3 regions of the Allobosea sp. GW822-FHT05A11 genome follow, and region 1 is predicted to be linked to each of the others. Evidence: predicted binding sites of a transcription regulator. Region 1 holds the regulator's gene; each other region holds the start of a gene.
What was found. Region 1 encodes PhoB, which activates phosphate uptake and scavenging genes when phosphate is short. Its sites were predicted from a motif close to TGTCATNNANCTGTCAT; they were not measured.
Positions count from the first base shown of each region.

Region 2: the regulator PhoB is predicted to act here: its motif matches at 3,000-3,016, upstream of phnC (phosphonate ABC transporter ATP-binding protein).
Region 3: the regulator PhoB is predicted to act here: its motif matches at 2,941-2,957, upstream of phnD (phosphate/phosphite/phosphonate ABC transporter substrate-binding protein).

Region 1 is NZ_JBXAMI010000001.1:437,078-441,840, forward strand. It holds gene pstA (phosphate ABC transporter permease PstA) at 1-52, shown strand, start outside; gene pstB (phosphate ABC transporter ATP-binding protein PstB) at 94-900, shown strand; gene phoU (phosphate signaling complex protein PhoU) at 924-1,643, shown strand; gene phoB (phosphate regulon transcriptional regulator PhoB) at 1,657-2,364, shown strand; gene AC1RLU_RS02150 (SpoIIAA family protein) at 2,368-2,754, opposite strand; gene AC1RLU_RS02155 (LysR family transcriptional regulator) at 2,812-3,738, opposite strand; gene argH (argininosuccinate lyase) at 3,834-4,763, shown strand, end outside.
Region 2 is NZ_JBXAMI010000009.1:123,105-127,867, forward strand. It holds gene phnE (phosphonate ABC transporter, permease protein PhnE) at 1-48, opposite strand, end outside; gene phnE (phosphonate ABC transporter, permease protein PhnE) at 45-926, opposite strand; gene phnD (phosphonate ABC transporter substrate-binding protein) at 1,085-1,999, opposite strand; gene phnC (phosphonate ABC transporter ATP-binding protein) at 2,082-2,900, opposite strand; gene AC1RLU_RS25690 (efflux RND transporter periplasmic adaptor subunit) at 3,325-4,404, shown strand; gene AC1RLU_RS25695 (efflux RND transporter permease subunit) at 4,530-4,763, shown strand, end outside.
Region 3 is NZ_JBXAMI010000003.1:139,202-143,964, reverse strand. It holds gene AC1RLU_RS10245 (ABC transporter ATP-binding protein/permease) at 1-441, opposite strand, end outside; gene AC1RLU_RS10240 (branched-chain amino acid ABC transporter substrate-binding protein) at 667-1,779, opposite strand; gene phnD (phosphate/phosphite/phosphonate ABC transporter substrate-binding protein) at 1,955-2,869, opposite strand; gene groL (chaperonin GroEL) at 3,011-4,648, opposite strand; gene groES (co-chaperone GroES) at 4,697-4,763, opposite strand, start outside.

The DNA.
Region 1 (4,763 bases):
GATCCTCGTGCTCTCGCTCGTTGCCCGGCGCATCGTCGCCGGCAGCAAGTAGAGCTTGAAACCAACCCGGTCGCGACCGACCTTGAGGACTTAATGTCGATGCTTTCGACCCTTGAACTCTCCCCCCAGTCGCTCGATGCCGAGGCGCCCGTCCGGATCGCGGTGAAGAACCTCGATTTCTACTACGGCGAGCACAAGGCGCTGAAGAACATCAATCTCGACTTCCGTGATCGTCACGTCACGGCGCTGATCGGCCCGTCCGGCTGCGGCAAGTCGACCCTGCTGCGCATCTTCAACCGCATCTACTCGCTCTATCCGGAGCAGCGCGCGGAAGGGCAGATCATGCTCGACGGCCGCAACATCATCTCGAACGACGTCGACGTGAACGAATTGCGTTCGCGGGTCGGCATGGTGTTCCAGAAGCCGACGCCGTTCCCGATGTCGATCTACGACAACGTCGCCTTCGGCATCCGCCTCTACGAGAAGCCGCCGAAATCCGAGCTCGACGACCGTGTCGAGGGCGCGCTGCGCCGCGCCGCGCTCTGGGACGAGGTCAAGGACAAGCTGAAGAGCTCCGGCATGGGCCTCTCCGGCGGCCAGCAGCAGCGCCTCTGCATCGCGCGCACCATCGCGCAGAAGCCGGAAGTGATCCTGTTCGACGAGCCGACCTCGGCGCTCGACCCGATCTCGACCGGCAAGATCGAGGACCTGCTGGAGCAGCTCAAGAGCGACTTCACCATCGCGATCGTGACGCACAACATGCAGCAGGCGGCGCGCATCTCGCAGTACACCGCGTTCATGTATCTCGGCGAGGTCATCGAGTTCGCGCCGACCAACACGATCTTCATGAACCCGGCCAAGAAGCAGACCCAGGACTACGTCACCGGCCGTTTCGGCTAAGCGGCGACGAGGAGGACACCCCTATGACCGACCACATCGTCCGCTCCTACGACACCGATCTCGAAGGCATCCGCCGCAGCCTCGCTGAAATGGGCGGCATGGCCGAGCGCATGCTGGGCGATTCCACGGTCGCGCTGGTTCGCCGCGACACCGCGCTCGCCCAGAAGATCATCTCGGCCGACCAGCGCCTCGACAACCTCCAGCGCGAGGTCGAGGAAAAGGCCGTGCTCACCATCGCCCGGCGCCAGCCGCTGGCGCAGGACCTGCGCGAGCTGATCTCGGCGATCCGCCTCGCTTCCGACATCGAGCGCGTTGGCGATCTCGCCAAGAACATCGCCAAGCGCGCCGTCGCCATCGCCGGGCAGTTCCAGCCGCCGCATCGTGCGGTCGTCGGTCTCGAGCATATCAGCCGCCTCGTGCAGGCCCAGCTCAAGGACGTGCTCGACGCCTATGCCGCGACCAACGAGCAGAAGGCGCTCGAGGTCTGGAAGCGCGACGACGAGATCGACGCGCTCTACACCTCGCTGTTCCGCGAACTCCTGACCTATATGATGGAGGACCCGCGCAACATCACCTTCTGCACGCATCTGCTGTTCTGCGCCAAGAATATCGAGCGCATCGGCGACCACACCACCAATATCGCCGAGACGATCCATTACCTCGTCACCGGCGATTCCCTCGACGTGAACCGGCCGAAGCTCGACACGACCAATATCGAGGTCGAAGCGGTGACGGGAAACTGAGGTCGAAGCCATCATGGCCGCACGTATCCTGATCGTCGAGGACGAGGAGCCGCTCACCCTGCTGCTGCGCTACAATCTCGAAGCTGAGGGCTTCGAGGTCGACAGCGTCGCGCGCGGGGATGACGCCGAGCTGCATCTGCGCGATTCCACGCCCGATCTGGTCCTGCTCGACTGGATGCTGCCGGGCCTCTCCGGCATCGAGCTCTGCCGCCGGCTGCGCTCGCGGCGCGATACCGAGCGCGTGCCGATCATCATGCTGACGGCGCGCGGCGAGGAGACCGAGCGCGTGCGTGGGCTTGCGACCGGCGCCGACGACTATGTCGTGAAGCCGTTCTCGCTGCCGGAGCTGATCGCCCGCATCCAGGCGCTTCTTCGCAGAGCGAAGCCTGGCCATGTCGCAGGGTTGCTCGCGGCCGGCGATCTCGAACTCGACCGCACGACGCGCCGCGTCCGGCGCGCCGGGAGCGAACTGCATCTCGGCCCGACCGAGTTCCGCCTGCTGGAATTCCTGATGCAGGCGCCGGGCCGGGTCTATTCGCGCGCCCAGCTCCTCGACGCCGTCTGGGGCCGCGACGTCTATATCGACGAGCGCACGGTCGACGTCCATGTCGGGCGGCTGCGCAAGGCGATCACGCCGGGCGACGCCAAGGACCCGCTGCGCACCGTGCGCGGCGCGGGTTACGCCTTCGACGAGACCTTCGCGCGCAGCGGCGCCGCGTAAGCCTCAGGCGTTCGGGCCGCCCTCGATATCGCCGGCCCAGGTCAGGGCCTTGTCATAGTCCTCGGGCTTGAAGGCGCGGACCTTGACGAAGGGGATCGCCGGGTCGAGCAGATCGACGAAGCCGGCGAGCCAGCCCTTGTCGGTGATCACGGCCTCCTTGGGGAAGCGCCTGAGCTCCCAGAGCTTGCCGAGACTGTAGCGCGCGTCCTTCCAGGCCGCGGCCAGCGTCATGTCGGTGAAATCGGTCATGTCGGCGAGGATGCCGAGCTTCTCGTGACGTTCGAGCCGGGCGTCGATATCGGCCATGATGGCGTCGAGATCCTCAGCCGTGAGCGTTTGCGACAGCCGATAGGCGGCGACATGGTCGGGGGCGGGCAGAATGGTGAGCATGGCTCCTCCTCCTCGGGTGACAACGCGCAGGCGAGGGGGAGGTTTCGCCGGGTCGGGTCAGACGTAAGGGGGCGGCGCGCGCGTCGCTGCGTCGAAGCTCTCGGCCTCGGCCCGCAGCCAGGCGATGAAGGCATCCAGCCCGGGCCGCGGCGGCTGGTCGAGCGGCCGCGTCAGCCAGCAGCCGATGGCGCTGGTGAAGCCGAGCCCCAGCGGATTGACGAGCGCGCCGGAGGCAAGCTCGTCGGCGACGTAGCAGCGTGGCGCCAGCGCGAGGCCGAGGCCGGCGACGGCGGCGCTGGTGATCACGGAATAATAGCCGTAGCGCACGGTATGCTCTGGCACTGCGCCGCGCAGATCATGCGCTTCGGTGAACTCGGCCCAGAAGGTCGGCATCTGATAGTGCTGCAGCAGGGTCATCTTCTGGATATCGGCAGCGCGGCGGAAACCGCCCATCCGCTCGATCAGGCTGGGCGCCGCGACGAGCGCGACATCGCGGCCGAAGAGGAAATGCGCCTCCTTTCCGGGCCAGGGCGGGACGCCATGGGCGATCTCGATATCCGGTTCCTCCGTCTCGCTCTCGCTGACGTAATTGGTGAACTGCACGTCGACGCCGGGATGGGCCTCGGCGAAGGCCGGAAAGCGCGCCATCAGCCAGCGCTCGCCGGCGATCGCGACCATGTGCAGGCGGATCGGCCGGGCGATGGCGTTGCGCTCGGCGAGACGCCGCGCGCCGCGTTCCATCTGCTCCAGCGCGGCTTCCGCATAGGGCAGGTAGATCGCGCCGGCTTCGGTGAGCTTGAGGCCGAGCGGGCTGCGGTCGAACAGCACCGTGCCGAGGTGATGCTCCAGCGAGAGGATCTGCTTGGACACCGCGCTCTGGGTCAGGTTGACCGCGAGGGCGGCGCGGGCCGTCGAGCCCAGCCTTGCGACGGTCGCGAACGCCCTCAGCGCCGCGGCTGACGGGGGTGGCCGGCTGGCCGCCATGGGGTATTCCTTTTTGGACTATCTCGGCGGAGATCGTTTCGTTTGCCGGCCTCTCGGTCAAGAGGCCATTCTTCCCTGACGGGAGGAACGAGATCATGAACCAGACGACCCGACTCTGGGGCGGCCGCTTCCGCAAGCCGCCGGACCCGCGGCTGATGAAGCTGTCGAGCGCCGCCGGCGAGCACGCAAGGCTGGTGCCGCAGGATGTCGCGGGCGGCAAGGCGCATGCGGCCGAACTCGGTCGCGCCGGCCTGCTGACGGCCGAGGAACTCCAGACCATCCTGACCGCGCTCGACGGGATCGCCCGCGATACGGTCGCGGGGCGGATCGCGCCCGGTCCCGATGACGAGGACGTCCATACCTTCATCGAACGTATCCTGACCGAGCGCGTCGGCTCGACCGGCGCCAAGCTCCGCGCCGGACGCTCGCGCAACGACCAGGCGGCGAACAATCTCAAGCTCTATCTGCGGAGCAAGTCGCGCTCGCTCGCCGGCATGCTGGCGGAGTTGCTGGCTGCGATCGCCGATCAGGCGGAGGAGCATGCGGCCTCGGTCTGCCCCGGCTTCACCCATCTCCAGAGCGCGCAGCCCGTCACCTTCGGCCATTGGCTGATGGCGCATGGCCAGGTGCTGATGCGCGATGCCTCGCGCCTGACCGACTGGGAGAAGCGCTCCGGCCAGTCCCCGCTCGGGGCGGCGGCGCTCGCCGGTTCGGCGATCACGCTGAACCCGGAACTCAGCGCCAAGGCACTCGATTATGACGGACCATTCGAGAATTCGGTCGATGCCGTCGGTGCACGCGACCATGTCGCGGAGTTCCTGTTCGTCGCGGCGATGCTGGCGACGAACCTGTCGCGTCTCGCCGAAGAGGTGACGCTGTGGACCTCCCGGCAATTCGCCTGGGTGACGCTGGACGATGCCTTCGCGACCGGCTCGTCGATCATGCCGCAGAAGAAGAACCCGGATATCGCCGAGATCTCGCGCGGTCGGGCGTCACGGCTGACCGGCGACCTCGTCACCATGCTC
Region 2 (4,763 bases), on a different contig from region 1:
GCGGCGCAGGATGTCGGCGCGCTCGGCCGTCGAGAGGGCGAGGCTCATCGGCCGTGCTCCAGGCTGAGGAGGGCGTGGCGCAGCCGCTCGGTGCCGTAGTCGATCAGCATCACCGCGACGATGATCAGCAGCAGGATGGCGCTGACATCGGTGAAGTAGAACTTGCGGATGGCTTCGATCAGGTCCTGGCCGATGCCGCCGGCACCGACGAAGCCCATGATCGAGGCGCCGCGGACATTGATCTCGAAGCGCAGCAGCGCATAGCTCGCGAAATTGGAGAGCACCTGCGGCACCACCGCAAAGCGCACGACCTGCCACCAGCTGCCGCCCGCGGCGGTGATGCCGTCGACCGGTTTCAGGTCGATGTTCTCGACCACTTCGGAGAAGAGCTTGCCGAGTGCACCCATGGTGTGGATGGCGATGGCGAGCACGCCGGGCAGCGGGCCGAGGCCGAAGGCGATGACGAAGATCAGCGCGAAGACGATCTCCGGAACGGTGCGGCAGAATTCGAGATAGCGGCGCACGGCGAAGCGCAGCCAGGTGGCGCGGCCGAGATTGGCGGCGGCGGCGAAGCAGAACAGGAAGGCGCCGGCGACACCGAGGATCGTGCCGACATAGGCGATGAGCACGGTCTGCCAGAGCAGCTTCAGCCAGCCCTTCAGGCCCCAATACCACTCGGAGAGGTCGGCACTCAGACTGTTCAACCGAAGCGTCGGCAGCGTCTCGTAGATGTATTTCGGAAAGCGGCCGATATTCTCGAAGAACCTGGCGAGATCGACCTCGGCGCCGCGTGCCGAGAGCAGCACGCAGGCGATGAAGACGGCGATGCCGATCAGGGCCTGCCGGCGCTTGGCCGAGGCGGCCTGCCGATAGGCCTCGGCATGGGCCCGGATAGCCGGGTCGTTGCGGTCGATCGCGAGGGTCATGAAATCTTGCGTCCGTTGCCGGAGAGGGCGCTAGGCAGCGCCGCTGCCATCATGCTCGCCCCTGTGGCGAGCATCCACGTCTTGAGCGCTGCGGAAGGCAGGGAAGACGTGGATGGTCGGGACACGCCCGACCATGACGGCGAGAGCAGGCGTGCTGCTTACGACGACTTCTTCTTGCGGAGGTCGTCGACGAACTTGTTGAGCTCGATGATCGGGTCATAGGCCTCGTTGCCGACGGCGACGAGCGGGCCCTGCTTGCCTTCATAGATCTTGTCGAAGGCGGCCTTGTCCTTGGTGGCGAGGTTCAGCACCGCGTCGCGGATCTTGGCCTTGAGCTCTTCCGGCAGGTCGGTGAGATAGGCCATCGGCGAGTTCACGATCTGCTCGGACTTGTAGATGATCCGGAAATCGTCGGCCTTGGCCATGTTCTTGCGGGCCATGCGCTGCAGGTTGGATTCCTGCTCGTCGTTCCACCAGTTGGCGGCGATGTCGACGGTGCCCTGCTGGAGCGCGATGATCGCGTTCTCGTGGCTGCCGGTATAGACGACCTTCGAGAAGAAGGTTTCCGGCTCGATCTTCATGCCGTTGAGCACGAAGCGCGGCACGTTGTTGCCGGAGGTCGAGTTCGGGTCGACGAGGCCGAGATTCTTGCCCTTGAGGTCCTCGACCTTCTGATAGGGCGAGTCCTTCTTCACGTAGAAGACCGAGTGGTAGCCCTTGGTGCCGTCGAGATTGGTCTCGATGGCGAAGGCGTCGGTCCTGGCGCCGGTCATGCGGGCGCGGGCGAAGGAGGCCGGGCCGTAGGAGGCGATGTGGATATTGCCGGCGCGCTGACCTTCGATGATCGCGGCGTAGTCGTTGGCAATGCGCAAGGTGACCTTGGTGCCGAGTTCCTTGGCGAGATACTGCACGAAGGGGGTGTAGCGCTCGGTAACGCCGGAGGCGTTCTCGGAGGGGATGATCGCGAAGACGAGCTCGGGATACTTCGCCTTCCAGTCCTGTGCGAAAGCCGGGCTGGCGGCGAGCGCGAGGCCGGCGGCGGCGAGCTTGAGGGTATGACGACGGGTCAGCATCGATGTGCTCCTGGTTGTAGTCGTAGTCGGGATGGTCTTCTCGCGGCGACGGCCTTCAGGCCGGTCCGGCGATCTCTGGAAATCAGGCGATCTTCTGGCGGACGCGCTTCGCCTCGGAGACGGCGATGGCATCGAGCGCATCCAGCGCCTCGGCGCCGGCATCCTTGGCCTCGATGCCGTAGAGCTCGGCGGCGACCTCGCGGGTCAGCGCCTGCGGCACGTCGTCGAACACGACCTTGCCGGCGGACATGCCGATCAGGCGGTCACAGTATTTCGCGGCGATGTCGAGGTCGTGCAGGTTGCACATCACGGTGATGCCGTCCTCGCGATTGATGCGGAACAGCGCGTCCATGACGACCTGGGTGTTGCGCGGGTCGAGCGAGGCGATCGGCTCGTCGGCCAGGATGATGCGCGGCTCCTGAACGAGCGCGCGGGCGATGGCGACGCGCTGCTGCTGGCCGCCCGAAAGCGTCTCGGCGCGCTGCGCCAGCAAATGACCCATATCGAGACGCTCGAGTGCCGCGATGGCGCGGATCTTGTCGTCCTCGGAGAAGCTCTTGACCAGCGTCAGCGCTGCGGAGCGGTGGTTCAGCCGGCCGAGCAGGACATTGGTCAGCACGTCCAGGCGGCCGACGAGGTTGAACTGCTGGAAGATCATCGCCGTGTCGCGGCGCCAGCGCCGCAGCGAGGCGCCCTTCAGGCCGGTGACGTCCTGCTCTTCGCAGACGATCTTGCCGGAGGTCGGCTCGGTCAGGCGGTTCAGCATACGCAGCAATGTCGACTTGCCGGCGCCGGAGGGGCCGATCACGCCGACCATCTCTCCCTTCGGGACGGTCAGGGTCACGGTGTCGACCGCGTTCCTGTCGCCAAAGCGCTTGGTCAGGCCTTCGATGCGCAGCATGGAAAGGTTCTCGGGCACGATACGGGCATGAGCGCATTCCCGCCCGGCCGGGGCCAGAGGGTCAGGCGTCTCGATTGCTGCGAGCCCTATCGGCTGCGAATGACAGGCACATGACGGCCTGGGAAGGCCCCGAAAGGAGCATTTTGCCACCTCAGGAGCCGGTCAACGTTTCGTGAGGTCTCCAGAATGCGCTTGGACGATTCCCGGCTTACCGGCAGGATAGAAGCGGATGTTTGTGTGCGGCGGAGATGCCCGTGACGGTGGGCCTCTTATCGGCAAGCATCTTGCATTGATGCTGTGAGGCCGGATCGATACGGCATCGGCGCAAAAGCCTATGTTTTTGTGCCGCTGTGGCGCGCCGGCATCTTAGCAACGCCTTTCGTTCCATTTAAGACCAATGGGCGGCAACGGAGCCTCCAGCCTGATGAAGCGGTTCGTCCTTCTTGTTCTCGTCGCTGCCGTTGCGGGCGGTGGATACTATGCTTACCGCAACCAGCGCGCCGGCACGCAGCAGGCCCAGGCCAGTGCGGTCTCGGGGCCGCGTGCCGTGCCGGTCGAAGTGGCCAATATCGAGGTCATGACCGTCAGCGAGGAGGTCGAGGCGCTCGGCACGCTCGCCGCCGACGAATCCGTGGTGATCGCGCCCGAGATCGCCGGCCGCGTCATCGCGCTCGGCTTCAAGGAAGGGGAGCGCGTCAAGACAGGCCAGGATCTCGTCAAGCTCGACACCGCGATCCTCGATGCCGAACTCAAGCAGGCGCAAGCCGATCTGAGCCTCGCCCGGGATACCCATGAGCGGCTGCGGGCGCTGGTGCAGCGCGGCTCGGGCACGCAGGTCGCGCTCGACGAAGCCGGCGCGAAGCTCGCCTCGAGCGAGGCACGCATCCAGCTCGCCAAGGCCAAGCTGGCGCAGTCGACCATCGTGGCGCCGTTCAGCGGCGTCGTCGGCCTGCGCTCGGTCGGCGTCGGCGATTACGTCTCTGTCGGCAAGCCCTTGATCACGCTGACCAGCATCGATCCGATCAAAATCGATTTCCGCGTGCCCGAGATCTATCTCAGCCGCCTCAAGGTGGGCCTGCCCGTGCAGATGGGCGTCGACGCGGTTCCGGACCGGAAATTCCAGGGGCAGATCTATGCGATCGACCCGGTGGTCGACGTCAACGGCCGGGCGATCCGCCTGCGCGCCAACATCCCGAATGCCGATCTCGCGCTGAAGCCCGGCCTCTTCGCCCGCCTCGCCATCACCGTCGACCAGCGCCAGAACGCGATCGTCGTGCCGGAGATGGCGGTCGTGCCGGATGCCGTCGGCAAGATCGTCTACGTCGTCGACAAGGGCAAGGCGAAGCGCATCGCCGTCGAATTGGGCAAGCGCCTGCCGGGCAAGGTGGAGATCGTCAACGGGCTGACGCCCGGCATGCAGATCATCACCGCCGGCCAGATGCGGCTGCGCGACGGCGCCGCCATCGCGATCAAGGACAAGGTTGTCCAGACGAGCCAGCTCTAGAGCATTTCCGCGCTTCCCGCGAAATGCTCCATCTCTTTGTTTTGTCGCATATTCGTTGACGCGGACCTTCGTTTCTTCACGCAAACTGGCCTCCGCCTCACCCGGAAATGCTCTAGGACCGACGCATGAGCCTCTTCGAACTCTTCGTCCGCCGGCCCGTTCTCTCGACGGTGCTGAGCCTGTTGGTGATCCTGATCGGCATCGTGTCCTATGGCCGGCTGACGATCCGCGAATACCCGAATATCGACGAGCCTGTCGTCTCGGTCCGCACCGATTATCGCGGCGCCTCGGCCGAGATCATCGAGACGCAGGTCACGCAGATCCTGGAGAATTCGATCGCCGGCATCGAAGGCATCGAG
Region 3 (4,763 bases), on a different contig from region 1:
CGAGACTGCCAGCGTGCCGAGCCTGATCTTGAACGGGCCGATCGGCCAGAGATTGGCGGTGGTGATCTGGTCGGATTCGAAATAGGGCGAGGCGATGCGTGCGATGCGCGCGATCACCGGCACGAAGGAGATCGCGTAGATCAGGATCGCGAAGACGCCGACCGTCGTCGGCAGGCTGGTCGGTATCGGTGGAACGCCAAGCGTCGCAGGCCACCAGCCGAGATGGGCCGCGATCGCGGCCGCGCCGAACACCAGGTACTCGATGGCGAAGACGCCCGAGAATATCCGCAGGAAGAAGGGCAGGGCCGGCGAGCGAAAGGTCACGACCGCCAGCAGCAGGCCGACGACACCCATTCCGATAAGGGCAGCCGAGCCGGCTTGCTGGCCGACGATCAGCGTGGCCGCCGCCAGCACGGCGACGAGGATGCTCAACAAGCGCATAGACGGGGATCCTGGCGGGAGACGGTGAAAGCCACGATTCGGACCATGTCGCAGCGGGAGTGGCCTTTCAATGGCGACGCGCCCGGATGAGCAAATTGTCATCTGCCGGAGAGGTCGCGGCGAGCCGTCCGCGATCCAGCGGACCCTGAAGCGAAACGCCCCGGACGAGCAGGGCTCGTCCGGGGCGCGAAGCTCGAAAAGACGGGCGGTTCGACCGCCGGCCGATCACTCGGCGGCGACGATCTTGCCGGCGTCCCACTTGTACATCGAGAAGCTCGGCGAGCTCAGGTCGCCGGTCTTGCCATAGGTCAGCGTGCCGATCGCGGTCTTGACCGGCATGCCGGAATGCAGGGCCTTGGCGGCGCCATTGGCATCGCCCGGCTTGCCGGCCTTCTCGATCGCGGCCTTGAGCACCTCGACCGCGGCGTAGGCGTTGAGCGTGAAGGCCTCCGGCGGGATGCCCTTCTCCTTCAGCGCTGCGACGGCCTGGGCCGAGTCGGGGTTCTTCAGCGCGTCTGTCGCGTTGGTGAAGAGCGTGCCGGTGGCACGGTCGCCGCCAATCGCCGCGAACTCCGTGTTGGAGAGGCCTTCGCCACCGATGATCGTCGCCTTCACGCCGGCGTCGGCGAGCTGGCGCGCGAGCAGGCCGCCCTCGGGATGGTAGCCGCCGAAATAGATGGCGTCGACATTCGCAGCCTTCAGGCGCGTCACGACGGCCGAGAGGTCCTTGTCGCCGGGATTGACCGTCAGGGCGATCACTTCCTTGAGCCCGCCGGCATTGATGCCCTTCTGGAAGGCGTCGGCGAGGCCCTTGCCGTAGGTGCCCTTGTCATGGACGATCGCGATCTTCGCGTCCTTGAAGTTCTTCAGGACGTAAGCGGCGGCGATGTCGGCCTGCTGGTCGTCGCGGCCGCAGGTGCGGAAGACATTGGTCAGGCCGCGGGTGGTCAGCGCCGGCGAGGTCGCGGTCGGCGTCACCATCAGCACGCCGCTTTCGGAGAACACGTCCGAGACCGCCATGGCGACGCCGGAGGTCACCGGGCCGACCACGAACTTGACCTTGTCGCCGACGAGCAGGTTGGCGGAGGAGACGCCCTGCTTCGGATCGCCGGCATCGTCGGCGAGCTTCAGCACGAGCTTCTCGCCGAGCACGCCGCCATTCTTGTTGATCACGTCGACGGCGGTCTGGGCGCCGTTCTTGACCTGGTCGCCATAGGCGGCGACCGGGCCGGTCAGCGGCGCGACGAGGCCGATGGTGATGTCAGCCTGCGCGGCCTGGGCGGAGAGGAACAGCGCGGCAGCGAGCGCGGCGCCGGACAGAAGTTGTGACTTTTTCATCTGCATCTCCCTACGGCATGCAACTTTGGCGCGCGAGCCCGACAGGGATCGCTTGCCGCCTGTATAAGCCAGGAAGCCGGCGGAAGGCACTGCCCAAGCTTTCATCAGTCCTGTCGGGAAATGCATGGCGGTGCGGCAGGCGGCATCGCGAGGCTGGAAAAGGCCCCGCCCGCGCTCAGCCGCTGCGCGCCTTGCGCTGGGCTTCCAGCTCCTCTGTAACGGCGATCACGTCGAGATAATCCTCGTGCCGGGCCGGCGCATAGTGCGAGACATGGCCGTCGGTGAAGCTCTTCCAGGCCTCGGGAGCCGCCTCCTTCATCCCGTTCATGGCGGCGACGAAATCGTCCTTCAGCCCCTGCGGCAGGTTGGCACGGGTCGAGAACGGGCTCGCCGGGATCAGCGGCGAGGTCCAGATCACCCGGGTCGAGCCGGCCGGGATCATCCCGCGATCGGCGAGCCTTTGCGCGACGCCGTGCTCTGTATTGGTCTGGTGGGTCGCGACGATATCGAACTGGCCGCGCACCAGCGCCAGAACCGAATTGTCGTGGCCGCCGGAGAAGACCGTGCCGCTGAAATGGGTCTTCGGATCGATGCCCTGCTTGCGCAGGAAATAGGAGGGGAAGGCGTAGCCGGAGGTCGAGTTCGGATCAGCGAAGGCCATCACCTTGCCCTTGAGATCGGCGAGGTTCTGGTAGGGGCTCTCCGACCGCACCAGCAGCACGGAGTAATAGCCTTCCTGCCCGTGGTTATCGACATCGCGCAGCAGCGGCTGGAGCTTGTCGCCGAGCACGCGGCGGCCGAGCGCGTAGACCGCGGGGCCGAAGCGGGCGAAATCGACCTGGTCGGCGCGCATCGCCTCGACCAGGCCGGCATAGTCGGCGACCCGGAAGAAGCGCACGGGCACGCCGAGGCGCTGCGACAGGTAATCCACCATCGGCTGGGTGCGGGCGATGGCGCCGGCCTCGTTCTCGGCGGATGAGACGCCGAAGCGCACCTCCTTGATGCTCTGGCGCCAGTCCGAGCCTTGAGCGAAGGCGGGAGCGACGCTGCTGGCGGCGAGGCCGGCGAGGACGAGGCGGCGTGTGGGCATGATCATCTCTGTCGCGGTGAAGTTGAAGGCGCCTCGATGCGCGCCCGCGACGACAGCCGGATGGCCGGCGGATGACAGTGTCGTGAAATGAAAAAGGCCCGGCTTGCGCCGGGCCTTCCGTAGTCTCGGTAGGTGGATGGATCAGAAGTCCATGCCGCCCATGCCGCCGCCGCCCATCGGGGGCATCGGGGCGTCCTTCTTCGGCTGCTCGGCAACCATCGCCTCGGTGGTGATCAGCAGGCCAGCGATCGAAGCCGCGTCCTGGATCGCCGTACGCACGACCTTGGTCGGGTCGATGATGCCGGCCTTGACCAGATCGCCGTACTCGCCGGTCTGGGCATTGTAGCCGTAGGAGTAGTCCTTGGCCTCGAGCAGCTTGCCGATCACGACCGCGCCGTCATCGCCGGCGTTGTCGACGATCTGGCGGGCCGGAGCGGCGATCGCCTTGCGGACGATCTCGACACCGGTCTTCTGGTCGTCGTTCTGGGTCTTGATGCCCTTGACCGAGGACAGGGCGCGCAGGAGCGCGACGCCACCGCCGGGAAGGATACCTTCTTCGACCGCAGCGCGGGTCGCGTTCAGGGCGTCGTCGACGCGGTCCTTCTTCTCCTTGACCTCGACCTCGGTCGCGCCGCCGACGCGGATGACCGCGACGCCGCCGGCGAGCTTGGCCAGACGCTCCTGGAGCTTCTCACGGTCGTAGTCCGAGGAGGTCTCCTCGATCTGGGCCTTGATCTGGCCGACGCGAGCCTCGATGTCCTTCTTCTTGCCGGCGCCGTCGATGATCGTGGTGTTCTCCTTCTCGATGCGCACCTTCTTGGCGCGGCCGAGCATGTTGAGCGTCACGGTCTCGAGCTTGATGCCGAGGTCTTCCGAGATCATCTGGCCGGCGGTCAGGATCGAGATGTCCTCGAGCATGGCCTTGCGGCGATCACCGAAGCCCGGAGCCTTGACGGCCGCGACCTTCAGGCCGCCACGGAGCTTGTTGACGACGAGCGTGGCCAGGGCCTCGCCCTCGACGTCCTCGGCGATGATGAGCAGCGGCTTGCCGGTCTGCACGACGGCCTCGAGGATCGGCAGCATCGCCTGGAGCGAGGACAGCTTCTTCTCGAAGATCAGGATGTAGGGGTCTTCCAGCTCGGCGACCATCTTCTCCGAGTTGGTGATGAAGTACGGCGAGAGATAGCCGCGGTCGAACTGCATGCCCTCGACGACGTCGAGTTCGGTCTCGGCGGTCTTGGCTTCCTCGACGGTGATGACACCCTCGTTGCCGACCTTCTGCATGGCGGTCGAGATCATCTTGCCGACCGACTCGTCGCCGTTGGCCGAGATCGTGCCGACCTGCGCGACTTCCGCGTTCGACGTGACCTTCTTGGAGTTCTTCTTGAGGTCGGCGACGATGGCCTCGACGGCCAGGTCGATGCCGCGCTTCAGGTCCATCGGGTTCATGCCGGCCGCAACCGACTTGGCGCCTTCACGGACGATCGCCTGGGCGAGAACGGTGGCGGTGGTGGTGCCGTCGCCGGCATGGTCGTTCTGGCGCGAAGCGACTTCGCGGACCATCTGGGCGCCCATGTTCTCGAACTTGTCGGAAAGCTCGATTTCCTTGGCGACGGTGACGCCGTCCTTGGTGATGCGCGGGGCGCCGAACGACTTCTCGATCACGACGTTGCGGCCCTTCGGACCCAGCGTGACCTTCACGGCGTTGGCGAGGATATCCACGCCGCGCAGCATCTTGTCGCGGGCATCGGTGCCGAACTTGACGTCTTTAGCAGCCATGAGAGCTACTCCTTGAACTGGAAACGGAAGAGAGCGGTCAGGCGGCTATCAGCCGACGACGCCCATGATGTCGGATTCCTTCATGATCAGGAGGTCCTGACCATCGATCTTGACC